Regions from separate parts of the Solicola agrisoli genome, predicted to be linked through region 3. Evidence: riboswitches for the same ligand, from Rfam matches in the RefSeq annotation. Region 3 holds a riboswitch; each other region holds the start of a gene.

Region 1 (12,942 bases), on a different contig from region 3:
TCGGCGAGGTCGACGTGCTCGGCCACCTGGGCGGCGAGCCGGTCGAGGGCCGCGGCGGCGTCGCCGCGCTCGGCGGCGGGCACCAGACCGAGGTGGCGCGACGGCGCGCTGACGCCGTCGTCGCGCGCGAGCACGCCGAGCACCGGGACGCCGGTGGCCTCGAGCGCCGAGACCACCTCGGCACCGTGGCGGGGCGAGCCGACCTTGTTGAGGATGACGCCCGCGATGCGCACGCGCGGGTCGAACGTCGCCATGCCGTGCACGACCGCGGCGATCGAGCGCGACGCCGACGACACGTCGACGACCAGGACCACCGGCGCCTGGATGAGCCCGGCGACGTGGGCGGTGGACGCGAACCCCTCGCGTCCGAGCGCGCCGTCGAACAGGCCCATGACGCCCTCGACCACGGCGACGTCGGCCTGCCTGGGCGTCGCGGCGCCGTGGAGCAGCAGCGGGACGAGCCGCTGCTCGCCCACCATGTGCGGGTCGAGGTTGCGGCCGGGACGGCCGGTGGCGAGCGCGTGGTAGCCGGGGTCGATGTAGTCCGGGCCCACCTTGTGGCCGCTGACCTCGTGGCCGGCGCGGCGCAGCGCGGCCATCAGCCCGGTGGCGACGGTGGTCTTGCCGTGGCCCGACGCGGGCGCGGCGACGACGACACGGGGGAGCGGGGTCACCACTCGATCCCCCGCTGGCCCTTCTGGCCCTGCTCGAAGGGGTGCTTGACCTGCGTCATCTCGGTGACGAGGTCGGCGAGCTCGACGATCTTGGGGTCGGCCCGGCGTCCGGTGATGACGACGTGCTGCTGCCCGGGGCGGTTCGCGAGCGTCTCGACCACGTCGTCGACGTCGATCCAGCCCCAGTTGATCGGGTAGGTGAACTCGTCGAGCACGTACATCCGGTGCGTCTCGGCGGCGAGGCGGCGCTTGATCTCCTGCCAGCCCGCGAGCGCGTCGGCGGCGTGGTCGGTCTCGTCGCCGTCCTTGCGCGACCACGACCACCCGGCGCCCATCTTGTGCCACTCCATCGGCCCGCCGACGCCCTCGCGCTCGTGCAGGTCGGCGAGGGTCTCGACGGCGGTCTGCTCGCCGATGCGCCACTTGGCGGACTTGACGAACTGGAACACCCCGACCGGCCAGCCCTGGTTCCAGTGGCGCAGCGCGAGGCCGAACGCGGCGGTGCTCTTGCCCTTGCCGTCGCCGGTGTGGACGATCACGAGCGGCCGGTTGCGGCGCTGCTTGGTGGTGAGGCCGTCGTCCGGGACGGTGGTGGGGACTCCCTGGGGCATCAGGCGGCCCTTCCTGCGACGGCGTCGGCGCCCTGGCGGACGACGGCGGCGAGCTGCTCGGCGGCGATCTCGCCGAGGGGGACGTACGCGGCCTGGAGGTGGTCCGACAGCGTCCTGGCCAGCCCCATCCGGAACCGGCCGGTCTCGCAGTCGACGACCATGCTGGCGACGCCCTGCGCGGCAAGGTGGTCGGCCATCTGCCGCGAGCGGCCGACGGCGTCGGCGCCCGCGGTGGCGCGGCCGTCGGTGACCACCACGAGGAGCGGGCGGCGCCGGGGGTCGCGGATGCGCTCCAGGCGCAGAGTCTCGCTGGCGGTCCACAGGCCCTCGGCGAGCGGCGTGCGTCCACCGGCGGGCAGCTCGCGCAGGCGGGCGGCGGCGATCTCGACCGAGCCCGTGGGCGGCAGGTCGAGCGCGGCTCCCTGACCGCGGAACGTCACCAGGCCCACCTTGTCGCGGCGCTGGTACGCGTCGAGCAGCAGCGACAGGACGGCGGTCTTGACCTGCTCCATCCGGCGACGCGCGGCCATCGAGCCGGACGCGTCGACGCACAGCAGCACGAGGTTGGACTCGCGTCCCTCCTTGACCGCCAGGCGCAGGTCACCGCCCCGCAGGGACAGGCCCGGGCCGGAGGCGCCCCGCGAGCGCTGGTGCGGCGCGGCCGCGCGGATCGTCTCGAGCAGGTGGATCGCGCCGGGCTCGCCGTCGGGGCGGCGCGCGCCGACGGTGCGTCCGCTGGTGGTGAGGGCGCGCGAGCGTCGTCCGGCCTCGCCGGCGCCTGCGCCGGGCACCTGGAACAGGCGGGTGCGGTACGCCTCCTGGGGTGCGACGACGCTCGTCGGCGACTGCCCGCCCTGCTGGTCGCCCTGCGGCTCCGGCTCGGGCTCGGGGGCGGGCTCCTGCTCGGCCTCGGCGGTCTGGTTCGGCGGCTGGTCGGTGGGCTCGGTGGTCTCCGGCGGTGCCTCGCCCGGCTGATGCGGGGGAGCGTCGGCCTGCTCGGGCTGGTCGTCGTCGGCGTCGCCGCCGGGCTCGTCGTCCGGCGCGGGCGACGGCGGGTCGGGCTCGGGCTCGTCGTCGCCGAGGATCGCGTCGAGGAGGTCCTCGTCGATGCCCGGGGCGTCGAACGGGTTGCGGCGGCGGCGGTGCGGGATCGCCAGTCGTGCGGCGGCGCGGACGTCGGCGCGGGTGACGGCGAGGCGTCCCTGCCAGGCGGCGTGGGCGACGGCGGTGCGCGCGGTGACGATGTCGGCGCGCATGCCGTCGACCTCGAACGCCGCGCAGACCTCGGCGATCTTGGTGAGCACGTCGAGGCCGAGCTCGACGTCGTCGAGGACCGCCTGCGCCGTGGCGATCCGCTCACCGAGCTCGCGCTCGGCGCCGGCGTAGCGGGCGGTGAAGGCGGTGGGGTCCTGCTCGTAGGCCAGGCGGCGGCGGACGACCTCGACGCGGACCGACGGGTCGCGCGGCGCGGCCACCTCGACGGTGAGGCCGAAGCGGTCGAGCAGCTGCGGGCGCAGCTCGCCCTCCTCGGGGTTCATCGTCCCGACGAGCACGAACTGGGCGGCGTGGCTCACCGAGACGCCGTCGCGCTCGACCGTCGAGCGGCCCATCGCGGCGGCGTCGAGCAGGAGGTCGACGAGGTGGTCGTGCAGCAGGTTGACCTCGTCGACGTAGAGGATCCCGCGGTGCGCGGCGGCGAGCAGGCCGGGCTCGTACTCGCTGACGCCGCTCGTCAGGGCCTTCTCCAGGTGGATCGAGCCGAGCACGCGGTCCTCGGTGGCGCCGACGGGCAGCTCGACGAGGCGCACGGCGCGCGTCGACGTCGGGGCGTCGGCGGCGAACGGGCCGTCGGGGCTGAGGGGCGACGGGTCGGCCGGGTCGCTGGAGAACCGGTCGGCGGTGATCACGTCGATGGGCGGCAGCAGGTCGGGCAGCGCGCGGACCATCGTCGACTTGGCGGTGCCCTTCTCGCCGCGCACGAGCACGCCGCCGATGGCCGGAGAGACGGCCGACAGCGTCAGGGCGAGGGCCATGTCGTCGGCGCCGACGACGGCGGTGAACGGGAAGCGGTTCATCGGGTCGCCTCCGGGCGTCGGGTCCAGCGCTCGGCGTGGACGGCGTGACCCAGCGGACGGCGCTCGCGCCAGCCGTGCCGGAGCAGGTCGGGGGTCTCCTGCAGCTGCTCGACCGGGCCGATGCACAGCCACGCGACGGGGCGGACGTGCGTGGGCAGCCCGACGAGGGAGGACAGGAACGGCTCGCGGTAGAACGACACCCACCCGACGCCGAGGCCCTCGGCGGTGGCGGCGAGCCAGAGGTTCTGGATGGCCAGGCACGTCGAGTACAGGCCGGTGTCGGCGATGGTGTGGCGCCCGAGCGGCGACGGACCGCCGCGCGTGGGGTCGTACGTCACGACGACGCCGGCGCTCGACTCGCGGACGCCCTCGACCTTGATCGGCGCGAACGTGGTGGCGCGGTCGTCGTCGAGCGAGTCGGCGTACGCGGTGCGCTGCTGGACGACGTGGTCGGCGAACGTCCCGCGGGTGGCGGGGTCGCGGACGACGACGAAGTCCCACGGCTGGGTGAGCCCGACGCTCGGCGCCTGGTGGGCAGCGCCGAGGACGCGCATCAGCACGTCGTCGTCGAGCGGCTCGCCGGAGAACTCCGCGCGGACGTCGCGGCGCCTGCCGATGACGTCGTAGAGGTCCGTGGAGAGGTGGGTGGTGCCGATCACTGAACAGGCTCCCGCTGTCGTGGACGGTTCGGTGGCAGCGTCCCGGGGCCGGTCTTCGGACTTCCTGATCGTCACCCACCGACCGCCTTCCCGGGGCTCTCGTCCCAGTGGCTGCGCTCTCGCGCCGGTCGGCGGCTCCCAGGTCACCGCAGCGGGCCTGTGCCGGACTCCCACCGGCTTCCCGATTATCCCCTGACGGGGCACCTCGGTCGTGCTGCCGCCCTCATCGTAGACCCGGGACCGGGGCTGCTCGCGAGCCCGTCCACGGCCTAGGGTTGCGGGCCATGGCCCCGCTCGTGCACGTCGTCGGGATCGGTGCGGACGGCTGGGAGGGCCTGGCGCCGGGTCCGCAGGCACTCGTCCTCCACGCCGACGTGCTGCTCGGCGGCGCCCGGCACCTGGCGCTCGTCCCCGACGTCGCCGGTCAGCGGCGCGAGGCGTGGCCGTCGCCGCTGCGCGAGGGACTCCCCGCGCTGCTCGCCTCGACCGAGGGCAGGGCCGTCGTCGCGCTCGCGTCCGGCGACCCGTTCGTCTCGGGCATCGGCGCGACGCTCGTCGACCTGCTGGGCACCGCCGGCGTCGTCGTGCACCCGCACGTGTCGTCCGCCGCCCTCGCCGGCGCGCGGATGGGCTGGCCGTCAGAGACGTACGACGTGGTGACGCTCGTGGGCCGCGACCCGTCCGTGCTGTCCCGCTGGGTGGCGCCCGGACGCCGGTTGCTGCTGCTGTCGTCCGACGGGTCGACGCCCGCCGTCGTCGCCGACCTGCTGACACGCCTCGGGTACGGCGCCAGCGCGATGACGGTGCTGGGCGACCTCGCCGGGCCCGCGGAGTCGCGCACCGACCACGCCCGCGCCGACGCCCTCGACGGCGACTCACCGCCGCTGAACGTCGTGGCGCTGACGTGCGCGGTGGACGACCCGGCCGTCGTCCACGCGTCCCTGCCCGGCCTGCCCGACGACGCGTTCGAGCACGACGGCCAGCTGACCAAGCGCGACGTCCGCGCGTCCGCCCTGGCCCGGCTCGCCCCGACGCCGGGCGAGCTGCTGTGGGACGTCGGCGCGGGCGCCGGGTCGCTCGGCATCGAGTGGATGCGGGCGCACCCCCGCAACCGGGCCGTCGCCGTCGAGGGCGACCCCGTCCGCGCCGAGCGGATCGCCCGCAACGCGTCGGCGCTCGGCGTCCCCGCGCTGCAGGTGGTGACCGGTCGCGCGCCCGACGCCCTGGCCGGGCTGCCCGCACCCGACGCCGTCTTCGTCGGCGGCGGCGCGACCGTCGACGGGCTGCTCGAGGCGTGCGTCGCGGCGCTGCGTCCGGGCGGTCGGCTGGTGGCGCACGGCGTCACGCTGGAGACCGAGGCGCGGCTGCACCGGGCGTACGTCGAGCACGGCGGGGAGCTGACCCGGCTGTCGGTGGAGCACGCCGACGCGATCGGCGGGTTCACCGGGTGGGCCCCGGCGCGCGCGGTGGTGCAGTGGAGCATGAGGGCGTGACCGTCCACTTCGTCGGCGCGGGCCCCGGGGCCGCCGACCTCCTCACCGTCCGCGCCGCCCGGCTGCTCGGCTCGACGCCCGTCTGCGTCTACGCGGGCACGTACGTCGACCCCGAGGTGCTCGCGCTGTGCCCCGACGACGCCACGCTCGTCGACACCCAGCACCTCGACCTCGACCAGATCACCGCCACGCTGGTCTCGGCTCACGAGGCCGGCCAGGACGTCGTCCGCCTCTGCTCGGGCGACCCGTCGGTCTACTCCGCGATGACCGAGCAGGCCCGCCGCCTCGACCTCGCCGGCGTGCCCTGGGACGTGACGCCCGGCGTCCCCGCCTACGCCGCGGCCGCCGCCCTCGTCGGCGCCGAGCTGACCGTGCCCGAGGTGGCGCAGACCGTCGTCCTCACCCGCACGCAGGCGCGGTCGACGAGGATGCCGGCCACCGAGGCGCTCCCGCAGCTGGCCGCGACCCGCGCCACCCTCGCCCTCCACCTCGCCATCACCCGCATCCGCGTGCTCGTGGACGACCTCGTCCCTGAGTACGGCGCCGACTGCCCCGTCGTCGTGGTGCACCGCGCGTCCCAGCCGGGCGAGCTGGTCCTCGTCGGGACGCTCGCCGACATCGCCGACGCCGTCGAGGAGGCCGGCCTGCGGCAGGCCGCCGTGATCCTGGTGGGTCGCGCGCTGGAGTCCGCGCAGGCCGTCGGCCAGTCCGTCGACGTCCGCGGCTCCCACCTCTACGACCCGGCCCGCCCCCGCCCCTCCTGACCCGGCGGTGGGTACGGCACCACGTCAGCGGCCCAGCGGTGGGTGTGCCCCCAGGATCGGCACGAAAGTGGGGCCATACCCACCGCCGGGCGCCGCGGTTCGGCCGCGGCGCGACCAGGGGTCCGGGAGGATGGACGCATGCCGCCCCGCGCCGTCCGAGCCCTCAAGCTGTTCGTCTGGACGGCGGTGCCGTTCGGCGTGGTGATGGGCCTGGTGTACGCCCTGGTCGACCTCACCGGCAGGGCGCCCGAGAACGCGTGGCGCACCGGCCTCGTCCTCGGCGCCGCGGTCGGCGTCGCGTTCGGGGTCGTGCTGACGGCCGTCACCCTCGTCGCCGACAAGCTGCGCCGCGACGCCACCGGCATCCCCCTCTCGGTGGGCACCCGGCCGACGCACCGGATGCGCGTCGAGCGCCCCGTCGAGCAGGTGGTCCAGCAGGCGCGCAGCGTGCTGTGGCACGTCACCGGCGCGACCGCCGCCGAGGACCCGCGCGCCGGGACGCTGAGCGCGACGACCCGCCCGAGCTGGTGGAGCTGGGGCGACGTCGTCACGGTCACCGTCCACCCCGACGGGCCCCACGCCGCGCTCGTCGAGGTGGCCAGCCGCCCGCGCCTGCGCGCCACGCTCGTCGACTACGGGTCCAATGCGGGCCACGTCCGCCAGGTCGCGCAGGGTCTCGTCCCACCCGCCTGAGGTCCCCGGGTTGCCGCTCCGGGCGCCCGGCGGGACGATCACCACGGAGCCCGCCGGGTCGCGGAGGGCACGAGCAGACAGGTGAGCCCGGTGGCGATGCGCGAGGCACGAGCACGGTGGACCGGATCGCTCCCCGACGGCGAGGGCGCCGTCACGCTGGCGACCTCCGGCGCCGCCGAGCTGGGGTTCAGCCTCGACCGGCGGGCCTCGGACACCCCCGACGGCACCGGCCCCGAGGAGCTCCTCGGCGCGGCCCACGCCGCCTGCTACGCCATGCAGCTGTCGGCGATCCTCACCTTCGGCGGCACCCCGCCGGAGTCGATCGACGTCAGCGCCCAGGTCACCCAGGGCGGCCCCGACGTCGACTTCGGCATCACCGGCATCACGCTGACGGTCCGCGCCGTCGTGCCCGGCCTGGAGGCTGCGGGGATCGGCGAGGCGGCCCGCCAGGCCAAGGAGCAGTGCCCCGTCGGCCGCGCGCTCGGCGGCGTCCCGGTGGAGCTCGAGGTCCTCTAGACCGGGGTCGACCGCGGCGTCCACGCCGCGCCGGTGGGCCCGACGCGCGTGGTGGACGAGCCGACCACGAGCAGGCACTTCATGTCGATGGTCGACGGGTCGAGGTCGCCGAGCGTCGTGACGGTGAGCGACTCCTCGGCGCGGCCCACGTCGCGTCCGACGACCACGACCACGGACGGGTCGTGCACCTCGAGCAGCACGCGCTGCATGTCGGCCACCTGCGTGGTGCGCGAGCGCGACGCGGGGTTGTAGACGGCGAGCGCGAGGTCGGCCTCGGCGACGGCGCGCAGGCGGCGCTCGATCAGCGACCAGGGCTTGAGCCGGTCCGACAGGCTCATCACGGCGAAGTCGCCGCCCACCGGGGCACCAGCACGGGCCGCGACGGCCTGCACCGCCGAGACGCCGGGCAGCACGCGCACGGCCACCGAGGCGTAGCCCGCGTCCTCGGCCACCGCGACGTCGAGCGCCTCGTAGACCGCCGACGCCATGCCGAACACCCCCGCGTCGCCACCGGACACGACGGCCACCCGCTCGCCGGAGCGGGCGAGGTCGAGGGCCAGCCGGGCGCGGTCGACCTCGACGGAGTTGCCCGACGAGTGCCGGACGAGACCCTCGCGCTGCGGCACGCGATCGACGTACGGCGCGTACCCGACGACGTGGCCGACGCCCGCGAGCGCCTCGGTCACCTCGGGCGTCACCCAGCGGTCCGGGCCGGGGCCGAGGCCCACCACGAGCACCTCGGCCGGCTCGGCGCCGGTGGCCGTCTCGGCGTCCGAGGCGTCGGTCTCGTAGCGCGTGCGCTGCGGGGCGGTGTCGCCCGGGACCAGCACGATCGAGAAGTACGGGACGGTGTCGGGGTCGACGTCGGCGGCGCGCCGCGTCACCTCGCGGTCGGTCGACGCGCGCTCCACGTACAGCGCCTCGTCGAGCCGCCCGGCCGCCGCCAGGGCGCGGCGGACAGCGGCGAACGTCCGTCCGAGCTTCATGATGACGGCGCCCTCGGTGTCGGCCAGGCGTCGCGCCAGCTCGGGCTCGGGCAGCGTGCCCGGCAGGATCGTCAGCACGTCGGTCTGGCGCACCAGCGGCGACGCGACGGCCGCCGACGCCGCGGACACCGACGTCACGCCCGGGACGACGTGCGTCTCGTAGCGGTCGGACAGCCGGTCGTGCAGGTACATGTAGGAGCCGTAGAACAGCGGGTCGCCCTCGGCGAGGACGACGACGGTCCGCCCCGCGGCGAGGTGCGTGTCGAGCCGGTCGGCGCACTCGGTGTAGAAGTCGGCCATCGCGCCGGCGTACCCGCCGGGGTGGTCGGTGGTGCCGGTGGTGACGGGGTAGACGAGGTTCTCCTCGACCTGCCCGTCGTGCAGCAGCCCGGCCGCGTCGGCGATGCTCCGCGCGATCGACGAGCGGTGCGTGCCGGAGTGGTAGGCGACGACGTCGGCACCGCGCACCAGCTCGGCGGCGCGCAGCGTCACCAGGCCCGGGTCGCCGGGACCCACCCCGACGCCGAACAGCCGGCCGCTCACTCGCGCTCCTGCGCGATCGCGTTGACGGCGCCCGCGGCCATCGCCGAGCCGCCGCGACGCCCGCGCACCGCGAGGTACGGGACGGCCGGCGCGAAGGCGGCGAGCGCCTCCTTGGACTCCGCGGCGCCGATGAACCCGACGGGCACGCCGATGATCGCCGCAGGACGCGGCGCACCGTCGGCGAGCAGCTCGAGCAGGTGGAACAGCGCGGTGGGGGCGTTGCCGATCGCGACGACGGCCCCCTCGAGCCGGTCGGCCCACAGCGACACGGCGGCGGCGGACCGCGTCGTGCCCCAGGCGCGGGCGAGGTCGGGGACGCGCTCGTCGCGCAGCGTGCAGACGACGTCGTTGTCGAGCGGGAGCCGGGCGCGGGTGACGCCCGAGGCGACCATGTTGGCGTCGGTGAGGACGGGCGCGCCGGACTGCAGGGCGTCGCGGGCGGCGGGCACCAGGTCGGGGTGGACCAGCAGGTCGGGCGCGAGGTCCACCTGGCCGCACGCGTGGATCATCCGGACGGCGACCTTCTCGGCCGACGCGGGCACGCCCGACAGGTCGGACTCGGCGCGGATCATCGCGAACGACGCCTCGTAGATGTCGGCGCCGTGCGGCACGTAGTCGTAGCGGCGGGTCGGACGGACCGGCTCGACGCCGGGCGTCGCGCCCGTGGGCACGGCGCCGACGGGCGCCGCCCCGGTCATCGCCGTCTCGGCCGGCGTGGGGTGGTCGGTGGTGGAGCGGGTCACCGCAGGTCCTCCAGCGCGTCGCGCGCGGTCTCGGGCTCGGGCAGGGACGGCAGGACGAGCCCGCGGTCGGGGGTCAGGACGACCTCGACGCCCGCGACGGACGCCACGCGGCGGGCCGCGTCGGACGTCAGCGCGGCGCCGGGGACGCCCAGGCAGAGGTAGTGGCCGCCGTCGTCCTGGGGGTGCAGGCCGGTCTCGACAGGATCGCGGCCGGCCGGGCGGTCCCAGGCGGGACGGTCGCCGACCAGCTCGCGGCCGCGCTCGGGCAGCTCGGCGACGTGCCACGGGGCGTCGTCGCCGTCGCCGCGGGCGGCGAGGAACGCGTGGGCGAGCCCGACGAGCGTCTCGACCACCGCCGTCAGCCGGACGGTGCCCGCGTCGAGGTCGCCGACGACGACGCGGGCGGTGGTCGCGTCGAGCACGACGGCGGTGAGGTCGGCGCCGTCGACGGCGACGTCGAGGCGTCCGTCGTCGAGCGCGAGCAGGAACTTGCCGGGCAGGCCGGCCAGGGCGGGCGTGGCGAGCAGGCGTGCGTCGAGGTCGGCGAGCGTGTGGCGCAGGTCGACCAGCCCGCCGCGGTAGCCCGTCAGCGGGGAGCAGGCGAGGTTGCGGACGAGGTCGTGCGCCGGTGACGGCAGCAGGCCGGCGTCGCGCAGCGCGTCGACGAACGTCGCGACGGGGGCGCCGTCGTCGTCGGTGTGGACGCCGCGCAGCTGGACGTTGGCGCGCGACGTCAGGTGCAGGTACCCGTCGGCGTGCACCTCGGCGAGCTCGGCGAGCGCCTCGAGCTGGGCGACCGAGAGCCGTCCGCCGGGAAGCCGGAGGCGCACGAGGGCGCCGTCGTCGGCGGGCCAGGGTCGGAGCACGCCCGGGCACCGGTCGGTCCTCGTCCGCAGCACGTCGTCATGGTCGCACAGCCGTTCGAGGCCTCCCGGCGTGCTCCTCGGCGGCCCGGGCGGGGTGCGGTCTACCGTGGCGGCATGACCTCCAGCGCCACCACGGCACGACCCCGTCTCACGTGGGGTGGCGCGCCGGTCAACACCGCGGCCAACTACATCACCGGCGTGCGCACCGTCGCCGCGATCACCATCGGCTTCGCCGGGATCATGCAGGAGTCGTGGGTGCTGCTCGCGGTCGCCTACGCGGTGTACTGGGTGGGCGACTCGCTCGACGGCAACGTCGCCCGCTGGTTCGGGCACGAGACGCGCCTCGGCGCCGTCTTCGACATCCTCAGCGACCGCGCGTGCTGCGCCGTGCTGATCTCCGGCCTGCTGATGCTGCGGCCCGAGCTCGCGCCCGCGCTGCTCATCTACTTCCTGCAGTTCATGGTGCTCGACTCGGTGCTGTCGCTGTGCTTCCTGCGCTGGCCGATCGTCAGCCCGAACTACTTCTACGAGGTCGACCGCACCATCTGGCGCTGGAACTGGTCGGTGCCGATCAAGACGATCAACACGATGGCGCTCGTGCTGGCCGTCGCCGCGGGCTCGCTGCCCGTCGCGCTGGCCATCGCGATCGTCCAGCTCGCGATCAAGATCTGGACGGCCCGGGCGGTGCTGCGGCTCGTCACCGCCGAGGACGCCGCGGCCGCGTAGACCGTGCTGGAGTGGCTCGGCGTCGTCGCGGCGTCCGTCGGCACCGGTGTGCTGTCGGCGCTGGTGCCCGTCGTCAACGCCGAGGCCGCGCTGGCCGTGACGGCCGCCGCGTCGCCCGCCGCGCTGGCCTACGTCGCCGCGGTGTTCGTCGGCGTGGGGCAGACCATCGGCAAGATCATCCTGTTCGAGGCCGCGCGCCGGGGCCGGGAGTGGCGCAAGGACAAGCCGAAGAAGCCCCGCGAGGAGCTGCCCCGCTGGCGACGGAGGCTGGCCGAGTGGAGCGACCGCTGCCTGGCCGCCATGCACGGACGCTGGCGCTCCAACGGCGTCGTCCTGCTGTCGGCGTCCGTCGGCATCCCGCCGCTGCTGGCCGTCGCCGTCCTCGCCGGGGCGGCGCGCAACCGTCGCCTCGACTTCGCGATCTGCTGCCTGGTGGGCCGCATCGCCCGCTTCCTGGTGGTCGTCTACCCGTTCGTCCTCGCCCACCGCAGCTGAGTCGTCCCCCTCGTCCCGGGAGTTGTCGGTGCCTCAAGGGGCTGTAGGCCCCTGAGGCACCGACAACTCCTGGGTCGGACGGGGTCAGCCCTGCAGCTCCTGCGGCGACTCGCCCGCGACGGCCTTCTCGAGCAGCGGGGGCAGGCGGTCGGCGACGTACGCAAGGGACAGGGGGGTCATGAAGTAGATGGCGCCGGCGAGGGTCGCGTCGGTGTAGACGGCGCGCTTCTCCGCCACGGCGGGCAGCGACGCGTAGGTCTCCAGCGACCTCAGCGCCGTGAAGTTGTCCTGCTCCTCGGTGGCGAACAGGACGACGTCGGCCTCGATCTCGTCGAGGTTCTCCGCCGAGATCTGCGCCTGCTCACCGGCGGCGGGGGAGTACTCCTCCAGGCCCGCGGTGATGGTGAAGCCCATCATCGTGAGGAAGTCGGTGCTCAGGCCGTTCTGGTAGACGTACAGCACCCCCTCGTACGGCGCGCCCTGGGCGAACGTCGCGGTCTTGCCGTCCCAGTCCGGGTGGGCCTTCGCGATCTCGGCGTACTGCGCCTTCACGTCGGCGACGAGCTTCTCGCCCTCGGCCTTCCTGCCGAGCGCGGTGGCCACCAGGACCGTCTGGTCGTCCCACGGCGAGAAGTACTGCGGGGTGCCCTTGGCGCCGGCGAGGGTCGGCGCGATCGCGGCGAGCTTGTCGTAGTCGGCCTCCTCGAGGCCGCCGTTGACGGCCACGATCAGGTCGGGCTCCAGCGACGCGATCTTCTCGAACTGCAGGCCGTCGGTCTGGCTGAGGACGGTCGGCTTCGCCCCGTCGAGCAGCTCGGTCGCCCAGGGCCAGACCGCATCGGGCTGCTCGCCGTACCACTCGGTCGTGGCGATCGGGACGACGCCGAGCTGCAGCAGGACGTCCTGCTCGGTCAGGCCGGCGACGACGACGCGCCGGGGCTCCGAGGGGATCGTGATGGTGCCGAACTTGTGGGTGATCTCGACGGGGAAGGTGCCGTCGGACGTCGCGGCGGGCGAGGCGTCGTCGGACGAGCCGCTCGCGCCGCACGCGGTGAGCGCGAGGGCGGCGGCACCCGCGAGCAGGGCACGGCGGGACAG
Region 2 (4,754 bases), on a different contig from region 3:
CCGAGGATGATGAGAGCGACCCAGGCGTACGTCCGCCACCGGTCAGGAATCTGCCGTCGTTGGCCGACCCCACCGTTGTCTCTTGCGCGTGACATGCGCCGACGCTGCGGGTCCGATCCTGCGGCGGGCGTTTGGCACCCCCGAATTCCGATCGCGCAACCGCACGCTGTCAGTGGCGCCCGCACCTCTCAGGTAGGCACACTGAGGCTAAGTCGGGGCTATGGCCCGTGCGGCCGCGCTGAAGCGATAGCCCCGCACCATGAACAGAACGCGTCCCGCTGCAGGCCTCGGAGAAGTTACCGCAGTGGGCGCGCCGGTCCAGTATCGTCCAGCATTCTTTGGCGCAGGCCTAGACCGCCGAACATGCCGAATATCGAATAGGCGGCACCCTTTGTCACAGCGGGAGCCGCCTGCGGTCGGTATGGAGTCACAGGGCCCGAAGCACGAACCGTCGTGCGGCACGACGAGAATTCACCTCGGGTCCGAGGCGGGCGTAGACATTGCGAATGTGTGTGCGAAGGGTGTTTCGGGTGACGCCGAGCTCGGCTGCCATCTTGATGGTAGACAGGTCGCTGCACAGCATCTGCAGGACGTTGAGTTGCGTCGGAGTCAGGGGCTTTGTCAGAGTGCTGGACGCGACTCGCACACTCAAGGCCCAAGCGTCTGGGGGCCCAGACACTGAGTCAGCCACCGTGCGTGGCCCAACCTCGGAGCGATGGGGGACTTTGCGGGTTGCGGCTTCGACAGCCATCTCGCTGACCCCGAGTGCACGTGCCCACTTATCGGTTTGCTTCAGTGGCGCCCGTCCGCCGAGGATGGCGCTTGCTTGACCTCGGGTGACTTCGACCTTCGCGGCGATCGAGGCAACGGTGTGGCCAGCAAGCCAGCGCAACTCATGCAGCGACGGGTGCGGGCTTGCTGGGGCGAGGTCGGCGATCGGCAGCTCAAGTGCTGCTGCAATCCGCACCAGGACCGGAGGGCTGGGAGCGGTCGCGCCGCGCCGATACGAGCGGATCGTTGATGAGTTAACCCCTACCATCGTGGCCAATTCATTGGCCGACAGCCCGCGCGCGTCTAGGGCGTCGTGAAACCGCGTCGGGCTCCATGACACGACCGACACCAACGGCACGCGCATCTCCAATCTGTGTCCGCAGCACGCGATTGGCGCAGGACTCGCCACACGTCGTTCTTGAACCGTCGCAGAGATAGACCGAGCCAATCGTTTGAACCTTACTGGGTCAAACGATCGGGGCCTCGCGCCGTGTACCGCGTTCGGAACGCCCAAGCCAACTCGTCAATAGGACCTCAGAGCCCAACCCTGACCGGTGCCACTTCCCTTCTGGTCGTGGACGGCGGCCAGCGTCCCGAAGGGGATCGATTCTGAAACGCCGGCGGCCGTGGGAGGTTAGGGCAAGCGGCACCGGTGACGATCGCGGGTAGGGCTGATCCGCGTCGAACTAGTGTGACCGGGCGTCAGTTCGAGACCGTCCGGTTGCGGGAGTCATGCCGGTGGGCATTGTGCGTTTGCTAGGTTCGGCGTGCCAGTCAACCCATTGAGATGGGCAGGGAACCCGGTGAGAGTCCGGGACTGACGCGCAGCGGTGTGGGCGACGGGCGAGGCACGCGGACACGTCCGCAGCCACTGGGCCACCGGCCCGGGAAGGCGTCTCGACCCGGACGACCCCGAGTCCGAAGACCTGCTGGCCCTTGCGGCACACCGTCGCGAGGTCACCGCAGGACCACGCGACCGGGTCCTCGACCTCGAAGGACCCTCCGTGCGCCTCCCCACCCCCGCCCTGCTGTCCCTCGCTCTCGCCGGCGTCCTCGTGACGGGCTGCGGCTCGTCCTCGGACGACGCCGGGCAGCCCGCCGCGTCGGGCGGTGCCGCCGGCTTCCCGGTCACCGTGGACGACTGCGGCCGCGACGTCGTCGTCGAGGCCCCTCCGCAGCGGGCCGTCTCGCTGAACCAGGGCTCGACCGAGATCCTGCTGTCGCTCGGTCTGGGCGACCGGATGGTCGGTACCGCCACCTGGACCGACCCCGTCCTGCCCGACCTCGCCGCGGCCAACGATGGCATCCCCCGCCTGGCCGACAACGCGCCGTCGTACGAGCGGGTGCTCGAGACCGAGCCCGACCTCGTCACCGCCTCCTTCGCGGGGACGCTCGGCGAGGGCGGCGTCACGACGCCCGCCGACCTGGAGAAGCTGGGCGTCCCGTCGTACCTGTCGCCCGCCGAGTGCGGCAAGACCGACGACGGCGAGGACGACGGCGCACGCTCGTCCCGGCTCGAGATGGACGTCGTCTACGAGGAGATCACCGAGCTGGCGACGATCTTCGGCGTCCCCGAGCGCGGCGAGGAGCTCGTCGCGTCCCTCGAGGCCCGGATGACCGCCGCCAGCGAGTCCATCGACGCGAGCGGAGTCGACGTCGCCTACTGGTTCGCCAACGCCGAGTCGCCGTACCTGGCCGGGTGCTGCGGTGCGCCCGGTGTCATGACCCGTGCGCTCGGTGCCACGAACGTCTTCGACGAGACCACCTCGGAGTGGCCGCAGGTGAACTGGGAGACCGTCGCCGACCGCGACCCCGACGTCCTGGTGCTCGGCGACCTCACCCGCAAGAGCCGACCGCGGAGTCCGCGGCCGCCAAGATCAAGTTCCTGGAGACCAACCCCGTCACGCGCGAGATGACCGCGGTGAAGGAGAAGCGCTACGTCCAGGTGGCCGGCGGCGACCTCAACCCCTCGATCCGCACCGTCGACGGCACCGAGAAGCTCGCCGCAGGCATCCGCGAGCTCGGTCTCGGCAGCTGACGGTGGCCGGCGCGGCGGTCCGGGGCACCGGCACCACGGCCGCGGTCTGGGCCGCGGGCGTCGTCGTACTCGTGCTCTCGGCCGCCACGGCGATCACCATCGGGCCATCCGACATGTCCGTGCGCGACGTGCTCGGCGTCGTCGGCGACCGGGCCGGGCTCGGCTCGACCGACCTGAGCCGCATCCAGCAGGGCATCGTGTGGGACCTGCGCCTGCCCCGGACGCTGCTCGCCGCGGTCTGCGGCGCGGGCCTCGCGGTGTGCGGGGCGATCCTGCAATCGCTGCTGCGCAACCCGCTCGCCGACCCGTTCGTGCTCGGCATCTCCTCTGGCGCGTCGACCGGGGCCGTCACGGTCGTCGTCCTCGGAGTGGGCGCCGGTGCCGTCGGCCTCACGACGGGCGCGTTCGCAGGCGCCCTCGTCGCATTCGCGCTGGTGCTCGCCCTGGCATGGGCCGCCGGCGGCACCACCGACCGAGTCGTGCTCGCGGGCGTCGCCGCCACCCAGCTGTTCTCGGCGCTGACGTCGTTCATCGTGTTCACCGCCGCCGACGCCGAGCAGACCCGCGGCGTCCTGTTCTGGCTGCTCGGGTCGCTGAGCAGCGCGAGCTGGACCGACGTCGCGGTGTGCACGGCCGTCGTCGGCCTCGGGCTCGTGGTGTGCCTGCTGACGGCCTCGGCCCTCGACGCGTTCGCGTTCGGGCAGGACGCAGCGTCCACCCTCGGCATCGACGTCGGCGTCGTGCGCGTACTGCTGCTCACCGTCACCGCGCTGATCACGGCGGTGATCGTCAGCACGTCCGGCGCGATCGGCTTCGTCGGACTCGTCCTGCCGCACGCGGCCCGCGCACTGGTCGGGACCCGCCACCACCGGCTGCTGCCGACGACCGCGCTGGCCGGCGCGATCTTCCTGGTGTGGGTCGACACCACCGCGCGCACCGTCCTCGACCCGCAGGAGCTGCCCGTCGGCGTCGCCACCGCACTCGTCGGCGTGCCCGCCTTCGCCGTCATCCTGCTGCGGCGGGGAAGGCGCCGATGACGCTCTCCGCACGCAACGTGTCGTGGTCAGCCAGCGGACGGCTGATCGTCGACGGCGTCTCGCTCGACCCCGCACCGGGCTCGACCGTCGGCCTGCTCGGACCCAACGGCTCGGGCAAGTCCAGCCTGCTGCGACTGCTCGCCGGCCTGCGCCGCCCGGACAGCGGTGCGGTCGAGCTGAACGGCGCGCCCCTGACGTCGCTGCGTCGGCGCGAGGTGGCGCGGCGCGTGGCCGTCGTCGAGCAGGAGACCGGCACCGAGCAGGACCTGCTCGTCTCCGACGTCGTCGCGCTCGGCCGAATCCCGCACCACCGTCCGTGGTCGGGCACCACCGCCGAAGACGACGCAGCGGTGCGCCGCGCGGCCGAGCACGCCGACGTCGCCGACCGTCTCGACCGGCCGTACCGGACGCTGTCAGGCGGCGAGCGGCAGCGCGTCCAGATCGCCCGGGCGCTGGCGCAGGAGCCCACCGAGCTGCTGCTCGACGAGCCCACCAACCACCTCGACGTCAGCCACCAGCTCGACCTGCTCGCCCTCGTCCGGCGCACGCCGGTCACCACCGTCGTCGCGCTGCACGACCTCAACCTCGCGGCGATGTTCTGCAACGAGGTGGTGGTGCTGCGCGACGGACGTGCCGTCGCCGCCGGACCTCCGACCGACGTCCTCGACCCGAGGACGATCGCCGACGTCTACGGCGTACGAGCCGTCGTCGAGGTACACGACGGCGTCACGCACGTCCGCTACCTGCCACCCGGCGCGAGCTGAAACCCCACAGCGGGATCGCTCATTGGGATCCACCAGGGCTAGGCGCACCGCGCACGCTGTCGTCGCTGGTTACAACAGCTGTTCCGGGGTTTCGATTGTGGCGTTCGCTCGGGGCGACCGCATGTCATTCGCGGCAATCTCGGC
Region 3 (12,942 bases):
ACCAGCAAGCGCGGCGCGCACGTCGAGGTGGGGCGTCTGCGCATCGACCGGTCCGCCCGCCAGGCCCGCCTCGACGGAACGGATCTGAAGCTCAGTCGCAAGGAGTTCGACCTGCTCCTGGCACTCGCCGAGAACGTCGGCACCGTGATGAGCAAGCGCGACCTGCTCGCCCAGGTGTGGCAGATGCCTTGGGGCGGCGCCGACCGGACCGTGGACGTCCACCTGTCGTGGCTGCGCCGCAAGCTGGGTGAGACGGCGCAGGAGCCGGTCTACCTGCACAGCCTGCGCGGCGTCGGGGTCAAGATGGTGGACCCCACGGCTGCAGCAGGAAGCTGATGCTCGGCACGATGCGGCGCCGGGTGCTCGCGCTCACCACCGGCACCACCGCCATCGTCCTGGTCCTTCTCGCGGTGCCGCTGGCCGTCACCATCCGGGATCAGCTGATCGAGGGCTCGACCCGAGAGGCGTCCCTGCTCGCGCAGTCGGTGGCCGACTACCTCAGCACGGGCCGCTACGACGAGGAGCAGCTCGACGCCTACCTCGCCCGCCAGGGCCGCCGTGACCAGGTGAGCCTCCAAGTCGAGCTGCCCGACGGCACCGAGGTGGGGGACACCTTCCCCCAGGACGTCACGGGCACGGACCGCGCCGGGCGACGTGGAGGTGGCCGGGGCGACGGCGACCGGGACGGCCGTGGACGTGACCGCGACGGCGACGGGCTCGGCGAGGTCTCCACGGCCACCGAGAGCGCGACCGCGCAGGGCCGCCTCGTCGAGGTGACGGCGTCAGCGACCGGCGGCATCGCCGTCGTCCGCGCCTACGCCGACGACGACGAGCTCGCCGCCGGCGTCACCGCCCGCTGGGCCCTGATCGCCGGCGTCTGTCTGCTGCTGCTCGTCGCCTCCGCGGTGGGCGCCGAGCTGGTGAGCCGGCGCCTGGTGCGCCCGCTCGACTCCGCCGCCGACACCGCCGACCGGCTCAGCGCCGGCGACCTCGCGGCCCGCGCCCCCGAGGGCGGGCCGCGCGAGGTCGCCGCCGTCGGGGTGGCGCTGAACGCGCTCGCCGACCGCATCGGCGACCTGATGGCCGCCGAGCGCGAGACCGTCGCCGACCTGTCCCACCGGATGCGCACTCCCCTGACCGCGGTGCGTCTGGACGTCGAGGCGCTTCCGCCCGGTCCGCGGACCGACGACCTCACCGAGCACGTGGCCCAGCTGGAGCGCACCTTGACGGCGGTGATCCGTGCCGCACGCCGCCGTCCCGAACGGGCCGACTCCAGCAGGTCCGACCTCGCCGCCACCGCACGTGACCGGGTCGCGTTCTGGCTGCCGCTGCTGGAGGACCAGGGACGTGAGGTCCAGGTCGACGTCGTCAACCGTCCGGTCTGGACCCGCTGCGAGGAGGGCGACCTCACCGCGACCCTCGACGCCCTGCTCGAGAACGTCATCGCCCACACTGCCGAGGGCACCGCGCTGTCGGTGCAGGTGGCCGTCGACGACGACCGCGTGCAGCCGATGGCGCGCGTCGACGTCATCGACGAGGGCCCCGGCATCCCCGACGCCGCTCGCGAGCGCGGCCACAGCGACCGCGGCTCCACCGGGCTCGGCCTCGACATCGCCCGCCGCTGCGCCGAGAGCGGCGGCGGCACCCTGGAGATCAGCCGCCCAGACGGCCGCACCCGGGTGCGCCTCGCGGTGCCGCTGGCCGAGGCGCCGCCCCCGGCTGCGGTCTGACGTCGCCCCGGACCTCAGAACGCGAACCGCTCCTCGTGCAGCTGCTCGACGGGCAGCCCCGCTTGCTCGAGGTTGGTGCGCACGACCTGGGCCATCCCCGGCGGGCCGCACAGGTAGACGTCGTGCTCCGCCAGGTTCGGCACCAGCCGCAGCAGGGACGCCGCCGAGAGCAGGTCGGGGTCGTCGCCGAGGAGGTAGACGACGCGGGCACCGCGGTGTGTCGCGATCGCGTCGAGCTCGGCGCGGAAGACGATCTGGTCGCGGTCCCGCGCGCGGTACAGCAGCGTCAGCCCCGTCCCCGGCCCGAGCGGCATCGTCTCGAACAGGGCACGCATGGGCGTGATCCCGACACCGCCGGCGACCAGCAGCACCTCGCGGCGGGTGCGCAGGTCGGCGGTCATCGCGCCGTACGGCCCCTCGGCCACCACCCAGGTGCCGACCTCGATCGCCTGCAGCAGCCGGCTGCCGTCCCCTAGCGCCTTGACGGTGAGCCGCAGCCGGTGGGCCCCGGGAGGCGCGGAGAGCGAGAACGGGTGCGCGGTGAGCCAGGTGTCGGGGGTCAGGAACCGCCAGCGGAAGAACTGCCCGGGCTCGGCGCGGAGCTCGCCGAGGTGCTCGCCATCGAGGATGATCGACACGACACCGGGGGCCTCTGGCACCACCGCCGCCACGCGCAGCCGGTGCCGGGCGGCCGCCCGCACCGGCGCGATCACGCGGTGGCGCAGCACAAGGCCGAAGGCGTGCGCGTACATCAGTGCCCACAGCACCTGCAGGACCGGACGTCCTGCGAGGTCGGGCCCGCCCAGCTGGTGCAGGAACGACAACGCGATCGCCACGTAGGTGAGCAGGTGCACCAGGTGCCACCGCTCGTACGACAGCCTGCGCCTCGCGATCCTGACCGAGACGACCGCGACGCCTACGAGCAGGACCGTGGCCACCGTCGCCGAGATCAGCCACGGCATGCCCAGCACCTGCCACAGGGCGACCGACAGGCTGACCTCGCGGCTGTCGGCCCACGCCTGCGTGGCCGCCCAGGCGTGCACCAGCACGAGCGTCAGCACGATCCGTCCGCCGCGGGCGTGCCAGCGGGCGAGCCGGTCCGAGCCGACGCCGCGTTCCAGGACCGGCCAGCGCGACATCAGGGTCATCAGCACCAGGACCCCGTACCCGGCGAGCATCCCCGCGACGTGTGCGAGCACCGGCAGGACCGCGAACGGGACCGGCGCCGCGACGGCCACCACGACCGGCCACACTGCCACCAGGACACCGATCGCGACCATGATCCCGACCGCCGCGTCGCTGGCGGCACGGTGGTCCCGGCGGTTCACGGTTGCCCCACCTGGACGGTCGCGGGGTCGGGCTGGACGGGTGAGTCCGACGGGCCGGTGAGCCCCAGCCACACGCCGACGACGGTGCACAACACCAGCACCGCCGGACCGGCACGTCCGCGTCGGGGGCGGTCGGCCCGGCGGCCCGGTGGGCGGCGGGAGACGTCACTCATCGGGTCATCGACCGCCACGTCCGGGTCCGTCGAACGGGCGTCCGACCGTCCCGACGCCCTGGTCCCCCGGTGCGTCGTCGGCCATCGCCTGGGCGGCCACGAACCCTCCAGTCATCACCAGCACCGAGGTCGCCACGAACCCCACGCCGAGGGCCGCCCACCCACCCCGTGACCGCCGGACGGCCGGCCGACCGGCGGCTGGTCGCACCGCCGTCACTCTGCGCGTGTCGCGCGCGAAACCGTAGTGCTCCACCACCCACGGGGTGCGGCTGGGCGTCGTCGCGGCCGGGCTCCCCGGCGCTGTTCCGCGAGGCACTCGCTCCCACTCGGTGCCGGGTCTGGACTGGTCGGTCATGGTGCTCCTGAGGTCGAACGCGAGGGTCGTCACGAGCATCGCCGACACCGGCGCAACAGAACCCCAACGCGACGTCAAGTGCCCGTCAAACCTCGACCGGCCCGCTGGTGCGACGCGTCAGCCGGTCCTCACAGGTGACCCACAGTCGACGCCCATGAGGCCGCCAGGCAACGTCGGCAGACTCCCGTCCGGCGCACGGCGCGCCAGTCATCCCTCCGAGGAGCCCTGCATGAGCACGACGCGCAACCCACGACCGACGGCCGTGAGCCGGACGGGCTCGTGGGCCGTCAAGGTCCCCACCGTCACCGCCCTGTTCTGGGTCGTGAAGATCCTCACCACCGGCATGGGCGAGGCCGCCTCGGACTACCTCGCCCGCCTCAGCCTCGTGCTCCCGGTGGTCGTCGGCCTCGGCTGCCTGGCCGTCGCCCTGACCGTCCAGCTCCGCTCCGACCGCTACCGCGCCGCCACCTACTGGAGCGTCGTCGCGTCCCTGGCCGTGTTCGGCACCGTCGCCGCCGACGGCCTGCGCATCGGCCTGGGCATCTCGCTCCCCGTGATGACCACCGCCTACGCAGCCGCCCTCGGCTTGGCCCTGCTCGCCTGGTTCCGCACCGAGCACACCCTCTCGATCCACACGATCACCACCCGGCGCGCCGAGATCTTCTACTGGATCACCGTCCTGCTGACCTTCGCCCTCGGCACCGCGGCCGGCGACCTCGCCGCCGACACCCTCGGCCTGGGCTACCTCGACGCCGCCCTCGTCTTCGGCGCCGCCATGGTCGTCCCCCTGGTGCTCCACCGCACCCGCCTGATCGGCGAGGTTGCCGCCTTCTGGAGCGCCTACGTCCTCACCCGTCCCATGGGCGCCTCGGTCGCCGACTGGCTCGGCAAGCAGTCCGGCCTCGGACTCGGCGACGGCACCGTCACCGCCGCCAGCCTCGTGCTCATCGTCACCCTCGTCGCCTACCTGGCCGTCAGCCGCGTCGACGTTCCCACAGGGCGGCCACACCGCACCCACTGAACGACCGGGCCGCCCATTCCTGGTTCGAGAATCCCGAACCGCTGCGCGAGTTTCGCGGCCGTGCGAACGACGCCCCGGAGCCGACCCGCGCGAGGATCCGTCACCGGGCCAAGGGCTGCGTTATCGGCTGTTGAGGCTGACCTCGCAGTCAGCCTCACCGCTGGGTGAGAGGTCGGCGTCGTCGCAGTCGTCGTCTGGGCTTGAGCCGGCAAAGAACGTCAGGCCGTAATCGGCCACCGCGGTCCTGGTGATTCCGCGCAGCTCGTAGTCCACCTCAAGAGATTGAAGGGTCGCGGGGTAATTGGTGGCAATTAGCTGCACGGCGACGCTCTGGCTGGAGCTGCCACATTGCACGGTGATGCTGTCGTCGGTGTAGCCCCTGAGTCGAGAGATTGGCTCGTCTGCGGTTCCTACCGGCTGGGTGTTGGTCGGGTTGGTGGCGAACGCGACCACCCTGAGCCCACCGGTCGCACCCACGGGTCGGATTGCAACGATCTTTGCGGTGCCGTCGCCGGCAAGCCATCCGTTGATCCCGACAACCAGGGCCAGACGTTCCGGAGCCCGATCGAGACAGATGCCAGCGCCTCCGAACTGGACGACCGGCATGTAGGTCTTCCAAGCCCACCGGCCGACAAGAGACAGGACTACACCTACGACGACGAGGGCGATGGCTGGGACGACGAACCGGTTCACCTGGCGTCGCGTGCGCTTTGGCTTGAGCGTCTCGGTCACACCGGAAGCCATTTCGATTGCACGCCAACCATCGGCCGAATGCCAAGTTCCTGGGCCAGGATCGCGCTTCGGCCGCGGCCAGGCTTGACCGCAACGGGGACGCTCGCCGGCACAGTGCCGGGACGCAGCAACAACGGGAACCCCGACACCTCCCGCCGAGGAGTGAGTCCCCCGGACCCGGCCCGGCTCGAACGGGCAGCCACCCTCACCGTGCGGCGGGCAGGGCACATCCGTACCGGGTAGATGCACCTTGGGCGGGCTCGGCTTTAGCCTAGACCGAGTGCACAGAATGCATGGTCGGTCGGCGAAAATCTGAAGACCCGAGAGCTGAACGACACCGAGCGCCGCTCCCCTACTGGTCGGGGACGGCGGCCGGTGTCTCGCAGGGGATCCGCGATCGGGCGCTCGAAAGCGGGTGTGCGGCACGCAGGGATGGTGGCAGGGTCCGGTCCATGGAACCTGCGAACTTCTACTCCGGAATCGTCGTCGACGCCTACGCGAAACTGAAGTCCTCGACGTTCGAGCCCGGGCCGTACGCCGAGTTCGTGAGGGCCCATGGGGAGCCTGCGCTCGAGATCGGCTGCGGTGATGGCGAGCCGTTACTGGACTTGAGTGCGCTCGGTCTCGACGTCGATGGCGTCGATTCCTCGGCCGACATGGTCGAGCGGTGCCGGAGCAACGCCGCCGCGCGAGGTCTTCCCACCCAGGTCTTTCACCAGCGTGCCGAGAACCTGAACCTCGAGAGGACCTACGCGTCCATCTACTTCGCGGGCCCCACCTTCAACCTGCTGCCAGACGACGACACAGCCGCTGCTGCACTTGGTGCGATCGAACGGCACCTGGCCGGCGGGGGCGCCGCCCTGATCCCCTTGTGGGTGCCACCACCGACTTCGCCCGAAGATCTCGGCTCCACGCGCGTCGCACTCGATGACTCCGGTGCCCGGCTCAGCTACACCCCGCTGCGGGAGACCTACGACCGCACCGGTCGGACACGAACCACCTCGGCGCGGTACGAACGGACCACGAACACGGGGGTCGAAGTGGCCGACAGGGACTGGATCATCCACTGGCACACGCCCACGTCCTTCGCAGACCTGTGCGCCGCCGCCGGGCTCCGGATCGTCGAGATGGTCGACGACGACACCTACACCGACGCGCATGAAGACTCCACCAGCTTCACCGCGACACTGCAGCACCGCTGAGCGATCCTTTACTGGCGATGCTTCGAGGCGGTGCACCCCGTCTGAAGTCAAGTCGTCGCGCCTTCGTAGGACCGCATGGTCCCCCAGGCGAAGGAGCTGGTTGCGAACTGATCCTGCAGTTCAGAAGCGACCCTGAAGCGCAGATCTGAATCTGTCTCAAGGGAACGCTCTGAGTGACTAGGTCTGGGCTTGATGTGGTCGTGGCTGGACGGGCGAACTCGGGGCCGGGCTCGCTCAGGCGTCAGGTCGATCGTCGATCTCTGGAACGGCTGTGAGGTTCGGGTGGCGCGCCCGGTAATCAGCGGTGCTGTTGACGTGGGGGAAGTCGAACTCTGGGACGGGGACGTCGAGTGCTCGACAGATCGGGGTCCAGCCATCGCCAGGTTGCCACTCGACGAGGCGGGACGGCGAGATCTCAGACCGAACCTGAGCGAGCCAGCGCTCGTATCCAGCTGTCATGGCCTGCGGGTCGTCGATGTCGACAGCGAGCTCGGCGAAGATCAGCCCGAAGATCGCTGCCGTCGGGTCGCCGTCGCCCCCCGACACCATGGCCCGTGTCCGGGGCAGGACGGTGGCCGCCATGCTGCGGTACCAAGTCTCAGGAGTGGCGCGACGAGACAGCAGCACTGGGGCGTCGGGGTAGGCCTCGGCCAGCTCGCGCCAACAGTTGGAGAACGGGGCGTCGACGCCGGCGACGTATCCGGTCAGGAAGTTGTCCCAGACCGGCGGATGTCCCTGGAGCGCAGCGACCCACGTCGGAGCGTGCTCGGGATGAGCCAGGGCCTCGCTCATGTGATACACCGGCGCGCCGAGCACGTGTCGTAGCGCCTCGCGAAGGGAAGAGGTACCGGTACGCGGCAAGCCCGCACCGATCAGCCGGATGACCACCTCGGAAGGCTAGGCCAAGATCGGATGCGGGCGTGCCGATCGGCGAGTCCCCTGTGGGCCGACTCGGACCTCGCCGGGTGTTCGGCGAGGTCCGAGCCGGGTCAGTGCGCTCGAGCGTTGACCTCGTAGGAGGTGTTGGTGGCTTCGAAGAAGTTGACCAGCTGCAGGGTGTCGTTGGCGGTGGCCATCCACTTGGCTGGGTTGGCGTCGCCGAAGGCGGGTTCGAAGCCGAGCTCCTCTAGGCGGCGGTCGGCGAGGTAGCGGACGTAGGCGTTGACGTAGTCGGCGTTCAAGCCGGGGATCCCGCCGGGCAGCAGGTCGTGGTTGTACGCCTCCTCCATCGCGACGGCGTCGATCACCATCTGGCGGATCTCGTCGGCGAACTCGGCGGTGGCGATCTCGGGGTTCTCCTCGAGGACGGTGAGGATGAGGTTGATGCCGAACTTCAGGTGCAGGCTTTCGTCTCGGACGATCCAGTCGACCAGGGAGCCGAAGTTCCGCAGCAGGTTCCGCTGTCGGAAGCTCAGGGCCACCATGAAGCCCGAGTAGAACCAGATGCCCTCGAGCACGACGTTGTACGCGACGAGGTTGCGGACGAAGTCCTGCTTGCCTTGGACTGTCGCGATGTCGAGGGTCTGCTCGGTCATCCGGCGGATGTAGCGGACCTCGAACTCCTCCTTCGCCGCCATCGACGGCACCGTGACGTGGGAGGCGTAGGCGGCTTCGCGGTCGATCGGGAAGGTCTCGAGGACGTATTCGAAGCTCATGCAGTGGTTGGCCTCCTCCCACATCTGCTTGGCGAGGTAGAGGTGGCACTCGGCGGCGTTGACGTACGGGTAGACCCCGAACGCGAGGGCCTTGTTGACGAGCAGCTCGTTGGGGTTGAAGTAGCTCATCAGGAACGTCAGCGCGTGACGCTCGTCGGCGGTCATGCGGGAGAAGTCGCCGAGGTCCTCGCCGAGCTGGATCTCGTGGGGGAACCAGGTATTGGCGACGGCCTGCTCGTACAGCTCCATCGCCCACGGGTAGGTGACGGGCTTGAGCAGCAGGCCCGAGGCGATGCCGGTGCCGAGGATCCCTGTGGTGGTCGGTGCGTCGTGGGTGGTGGTCATCGTCGTGCTCCGTCTCGGTTCGGTGTGGTCACTGGCAGGAGTCGCACTGCAGGCGCTCCATCGGGTCGGTCGGGCAGACGAGCGCGGCGTCGGGCTCGGCGACGGTGAGCAGCTCGTCGCGCCCGTCGGGCGTCACCGGCGCTGCCGCGACGGGAGCTGCGGCGCGCGCGGCGCCGAAGCCACGACGGCCGGTGCTGCCGCCGACGGGCGTGCGGGCCTCGGCCTTGTTGACCTTGACAGTGCTCTGCTCGGCGGTGTGCCGCGGCATCATGTGCAGGTAGTAGGTGGTCTTGACGCCCATCCGCCACGCGTCGGTGTAGAGGCGCTCCATCCCGGCGACGTCGCGGCTCGCGAGGTAGATGTTGCGGCTGATGGCCTGGTCGATCCACTTCTGGGCGCGCGCGGCGACGTGCAGGAACGCGTGCGGCGACAGCTGGAACGACGTCCGGTAGACCTCCCGGAGGTCGTCGGGGACGCCGTCGACCTGCGACAGGTCGCCCTGGGCGCGCAGCAGGTCGCCGCGCACCTGCTCCCACAGGCCGCGCTCGCGTAGGTCCTCGACCAGGTTGCGGTTGACCTCGAGGAACTTGCCCGAGGAGGTGGCACGGCTGAAGATCTGGCTGAACTGCGGGTCCAGGCCCGGTGTGGTGCCGGCCACCAGCCCGATCGACGCGGTCGGCGCTATCGCCATCAGCGTGGAGTTGCGGATGCCGCCGGCCACCTTGACGCGTAGGGCGTCCCAGTCCATCCGGCTGTGGCGGTCGACGTCGACGGGCGTCCCGCGGTCGGCCTCCAGCCGGTCGAGGGTGTCGATCGGCACCTGTCCGTGGCTCCAGCGCGACCCCGCGAACTGCGGGTACGGGCCGCGCTCGCGGGCGAGGTCGCAGCTGGTGTCGATGGCGTGCCAGCTGACGAACTCCACCAGCTCGTCGACGAGGTCGTAGGCGCGCTCGCTCTCGTACGACAGGCCCATCCGCTCGACGACGTCGGTGAAGCCCATGACACCCAGGCCGAGGGCGCGGTTGTCGGCGTTGGACCGCTCGGACTCGGGCACCGAGGAGATCGTGACGTCGATGAGGTTGTCGAGCTGACGCACCGCGAGGCGGGTGGACGCCGCGAGGCGGTCCCAGTCGACGCGGGCGTCGCCGCGCCGTCCGGTGACGTGGCGCGACAGGTTGATCGAGGCGAGGTTGCAGACCGACACGTTGTCGCGGTCCTGCGGCAGCGTGATCTCGGTGCACAGGTTCGACAGGTGTATGGTGCCGGTGTTGTCGTTCAGCGCCCGGGTGTTGATCGTGTCCTTCCACGTCAGCCACGGGTGCGAAGTGGTCTGCAGCGAGATCAGGATCGCGCGCCACTGCTCGCGGGCGCGGACCTTGGTGTGTCGCAGCTGGCCGCGCTCGGCCGCGGCGACGTACTCGGCGTAGCGCGCGGAGAACGTGGCGCCGACCAGCTCGGTGAGGTCGGGCACGTCGAGCGGGTCGAACAGGTACCAGGGCTCGTCGGCCTCCACGCGCTTCATAAACTCGTCGGAGATCCAGACCGCCGTGTTGGCCGTGCGGGTGCGCCTGTAGGGGTCGCCGGAGCTCTGGCGCAGATCGAGGAACTGCGCGAAGTCCAAGTGCCAGTTCTCCATGTAGAAGCACAGGGCGCCGAACTTCTTGCCGCCGCGCGAGACCGCACGCAGCGTCGAGTCGATCGTGTGCATGAACGGGATCGGGCCGGTGGACGAGGTGTTGTTCGAGCGGATCGGTGAGCCCTCGGCGCGCAGCTTGGTCACCGACATGCCGATGCCGCCGGTGCCCTTGGTCAGCCACATGACGTCGCGAACCGACTTCGCGATGTGCTCGATGTCGTCCTGCATCTCCATCACGAAGCAGTTCGACAGCTGGGAGTACGCGGTGCCGGCGTTGACGAGCGTCGAGCCCGCGGCGAGGTACTCCAGCCGCGACATCGCGTCGTAGAACCCGAGCGCGGCGACGGTGGGGTCCTCCTCGTCCAGCGCCAGGCCCATCGCGACCCGCATCCAGAAGAACTGCGGCACCTCGAGCGGGTCCCGTCGCTCGTCGCTGATCATGTAGCGCGTGCGCATCGTCTGCACGCCGACGTAGCGCAGCAGGTCGTCGCGCGACGGGTCGAGCGCGGCGCCGAGCCGGTCGAGGTCGAACCGCTCCCCCAGCCGGGCGTCCAGGAGACCGTCGGCGACACCGTGGTGGACGTAGGAGACGAACGCGGGCCCGCAGAACGCGTCGACCTCGGCGCGGGTGACGCCCTCGCCGAACACCTTCTTGTAGATGGTCTTCACGAGCAGCCGTGCGGCGACGGTGTCGAACGCCGGGTCGTCCTTGACGTTCTGCAGCGCGACGCCGACGACGGCCTCGTCGAGCTGCTCGCTGGTGATGCCGTCGAACAGGGTGATCTCCAGCTCGGACTGCAGCTGGGTGACACGCGCGACCTGGTCGGGCAGGCCGGCACTGGCCTCCTCGATCGACCGTGCGATCTCGTAGCCGTCGTACGGCGCGCGGGTGCCGTCGCGCTTGACGACGTGGACGGTGCCGGCCGGACGTGGTGCCGGTGTGGTGGTGCTCATGGTGGATCCCCTCGGATACGCAGTCCCTGGGGTCCGGGGCGGCGGGGAGGATCGAGGGGACCGGAGGCCCGGGGTCGCCTCGACGACCGCCGCACACCGGTCGGCCCCAGGCCCTCCCACGGGGCCACGGACCACCACGCCCGTCGGACGTGGTGCGCTGGCAGGTCTTCGGACTCACGGGCCAGAGCCACCGGTGGAGCCGGCTGCTCGCCTACTGGTCGTCGCTTCCCAGGCGCGGTGCGCCCAGTGCCGTTGACGACGGTCGTTCCCGTTCACCGCTGCGGGGCAGTCCCGGATTCACACCGGGTTCCCTCTTGCGACGACCCGCCTGGGTGGCGGGTCGAACCAGCTGCGGGACCACCATATCTGGAAACTACATTGGTGCAAGTACCTACATCTCGTGTCCGGTCACGTCAACAGAGGTGCACACACCGCCTCGGCGACCACGACCGGCACCGTGCCCGTGGCACCGAAGTCGAAGCTCTGGACGCTGCGTCCGACCACGACGACCTCGGCGGACCAATCCAGCTCGGCGCACGTCCGGGCCACCTCACCGAAGGTGCGCACCTGCCACCGCGTCGGCGGGGTGGGCGTCCACGCGCCGAGCTCGAGCGCGGCGCGGCGGTGCACCAGCAGCTCGAACCCGACCACGGACCGCCCGCCGTCGCCAGCCTCCACCCAGGGCGTGGTGGCGACCACGCCCTGGACGAGGACGTCGGTCCTGGCACCGACGGACAGGTAGGCCGCACGCTGCGAGACCACGGCTAGGCGTCCGCGCCGAGGGCCTTGATGTGGTCGGGCAACCGTCGGTTGTCCCCGTACATGAAGTGGTTCGACATGTTCTCCGAGAACCGGCTGGCCTCGACGGTCAGCCCGACCGCCTCGGCGACCTCGCGGACCAGCATCGGCGACGCACCGCAGCACACGCCGAGGTAGTTGACGCCCAGCGCGTGCGCATCGGCAGCGAACCGTCCGATCTCGTAACGGTTGGCGTACAGCGGGTCGAGCGCGGTCGGGAACGTGCGGCCGTGCGGCGACGGGACAGTGACGCCGCGGTCGTCGGTGAGGTTGAAGAACGTGGGCTCGGCCTCGGTGGTGCGGTATGGCACCGGGAGCGCGGCCACGTGGCAGCTGACGGCCTCGCGGATCTGACGCAGCCACGGCAGCATCGTCGCCGGCCCACGGAAGCAGTTCATCCCCACCACGTCGGCACCCGCCTGCTCCAGGCGCTGGCACGCCTCGACGATGCCGACGTCGTCGGTCATCACGTTCTGCGCCATCGGCGCGATGGTCAGCACAACGGGCAACCCGCTGGACTTGGCGACCTCCAGCGCGGCCAGCGCCTCGCCGGCGTAGTAGAAGGTCTCGCCGATGATCAGGTCGGCGCCCTCCTCGACGGCCCAGCCGACCATCTCGGTGAACATGCCCCGCACCTCGGTCTGCGCCGTGGGGTCGGACGGGTCCCACATGTTCGTGTTGGAGATGTTGCCCGCCACCAGATCACCGGGACAAGCGTCGGCGACCTGCCGGGCGATCCGCAGCGCGGCACGGTTCAGCGGTTCGAGCAGCTCCTCCTTGCCGATCACCCGCATCTTCTCGCGGTGCCCGTTGTAGGTGAACGCCTCGACGACGTCGCTGCCCGCGCGCTGGAAGTCGCGGTGCAGCGCGGCCAGGGCGTCGGGGTTCTCCAAGGCGACCTCGGGCACGAACTCGCCGGCGGTCAGGTAGCCGCGGCGCTCGAGCTCGAACAAGAAGCCCTCGGCGCACAGGACGGGTCCGGCGTCCAGGCGCTCGGTCAGGGTCGGGGTGTG

What was found. A riboswitch is a leader RNA that binds a small molecule or an ion and turns the genes downstream of it on or off. The one in region 3 is predicted to bind cobalamin.
Region 1: another riboswitch for cobalamin. It lies ahead of bluB (5,6-dimethylbenzimidazole synthase); the one in region 3 lies ahead of ACI6PP_RS00330 (ribonucleoside-diphosphate reductase subunit alpha).
Region 2: another riboswitch for cobalamin. It lies ahead of ACI6PP_RS22745 (ABC transporter substrate-binding protein); the one in region 3 lies ahead of ACI6PP_RS00330 (ribonucleoside-diphosphate reductase subunit alpha).

The regions. Positions count from the first base shown of each region.
Region 1 is NZ_JBMGQR010000017.1:36,388-49,329, forward strand. It holds gene ACI6PP_RS08680 (bifunctional hydrogenobyrinic acid a,c-diamide synthase/histidinol phosphate aminotransferase CobBC) at 1-677, opposite strand, end outside; gene cobO (cob(I)yrinic acid a,c-diamide adenosyltransferase) at 671-1,285, opposite strand; gene ACI6PP_RS08690 (VWA domain-containing protein) at 1,285-3,360, opposite strand; gene bluB (5,6-dimethylbenzimidazole synthase) at 3,357-4,019, opposite strand; cobalamin riboswitch at 4,066-4,224, opposite strand; gene cbiE (precorrin-6y C5,15-methyltransferase (decarboxylating) subunit CbiE) at 4,304-5,512, shown strand; gene cobM (precorrin-4 C(11)-methyltransferase) at 5,509-6,276, shown strand; gene ACI6PP_RS08710 (hypothetical protein) at 6,415-6,969, shown strand; gene ACI6PP_RS08715 (OsmC family peroxiredoxin) at 7,051-7,485, shown strand; gene ACI6PP_RS08720 (precorrin-2 C(20)-methyltransferase) at 7,482-9,014, opposite strand; gene ACI6PP_RS08725 (precorrin-8X methylmutase) at 9,011-9,757, opposite strand; gene ACI6PP_RS08730 (nitrite reductase) at 9,754-10,656, opposite strand; gene ACI6PP_RS08735 (CDP-alcohol phosphatidyltransferase family protein) at 10,738-11,349, shown strand; gene ACI6PP_RS08740 (hypothetical protein) at 11,353-11,844, shown strand; gene ACI6PP_RS08745 (ABC transporter substrate-binding protein) at 11,929-12,942, opposite strand, start outside.
Region 2 is NZ_JBMGQR010000128.1:7-4,760, reverse strand. It holds gene ACI6PP_RS22750 (helix-turn-helix domain-containing protein) at 428-1,135, opposite strand; cobalamin riboswitch at 1,526-1,719, shown strand; gene ACI6PP_RS22745 (ABC transporter substrate-binding protein) at 1,776-2,687, shown strand; gene ACI6PP_RS22740 (hypothetical protein) at 2,684-2,809, shown strand; gene ACI6PP_RS22735 (FecCD family ABC transporter permease) at 2,812-3,846, shown strand; gene ACI6PP_RS22730 (ABC transporter ATP-binding protein) at 3,843-4,610, shown strand.
Region 3 is NZ_JBMGQR010000001.1:57,715-70,656, forward strand. It holds gene ACI6PP_RS00290 (response regulator transcription factor) at 1-336, shown strand, start outside; gene ACI6PP_RS00295 (sensor histidine kinase) at 336-1,730, shown strand; gene ACI6PP_RS00300 (ferredoxin reductase family protein) at 1,745-3,058, opposite strand; gene ACI6PP_RS00305 (COG4705 family protein) at 3,816-4,607, shown strand; gene ACI6PP_RS00310 (hypothetical protein) at 4,728-5,339, opposite strand; gene ACI6PP_RS00315 (class I SAM-dependent methyltransferase) at 5,792-6,541, shown strand; gene ACI6PP_RS00320 (sulfotransferase family protein) at 6,776-7,429, opposite strand; gene ACI6PP_RS00325 (ribonucleotide-diphosphate reductase subunit beta) at 7,531-8,541, opposite strand; gene ACI6PP_RS00330 (ribonucleoside-diphosphate reductase subunit alpha) at 8,570-11,131, opposite strand; cobalamin riboswitch at 11,274-11,497, opposite strand; gene ACI6PP_RS00335 (hypothetical protein) at 11,540-11,893, opposite strand; gene ACI6PP_RS00340 (homocysteine S-methyltransferase family protein) at 11,896-12,942, opposite strand, start outside.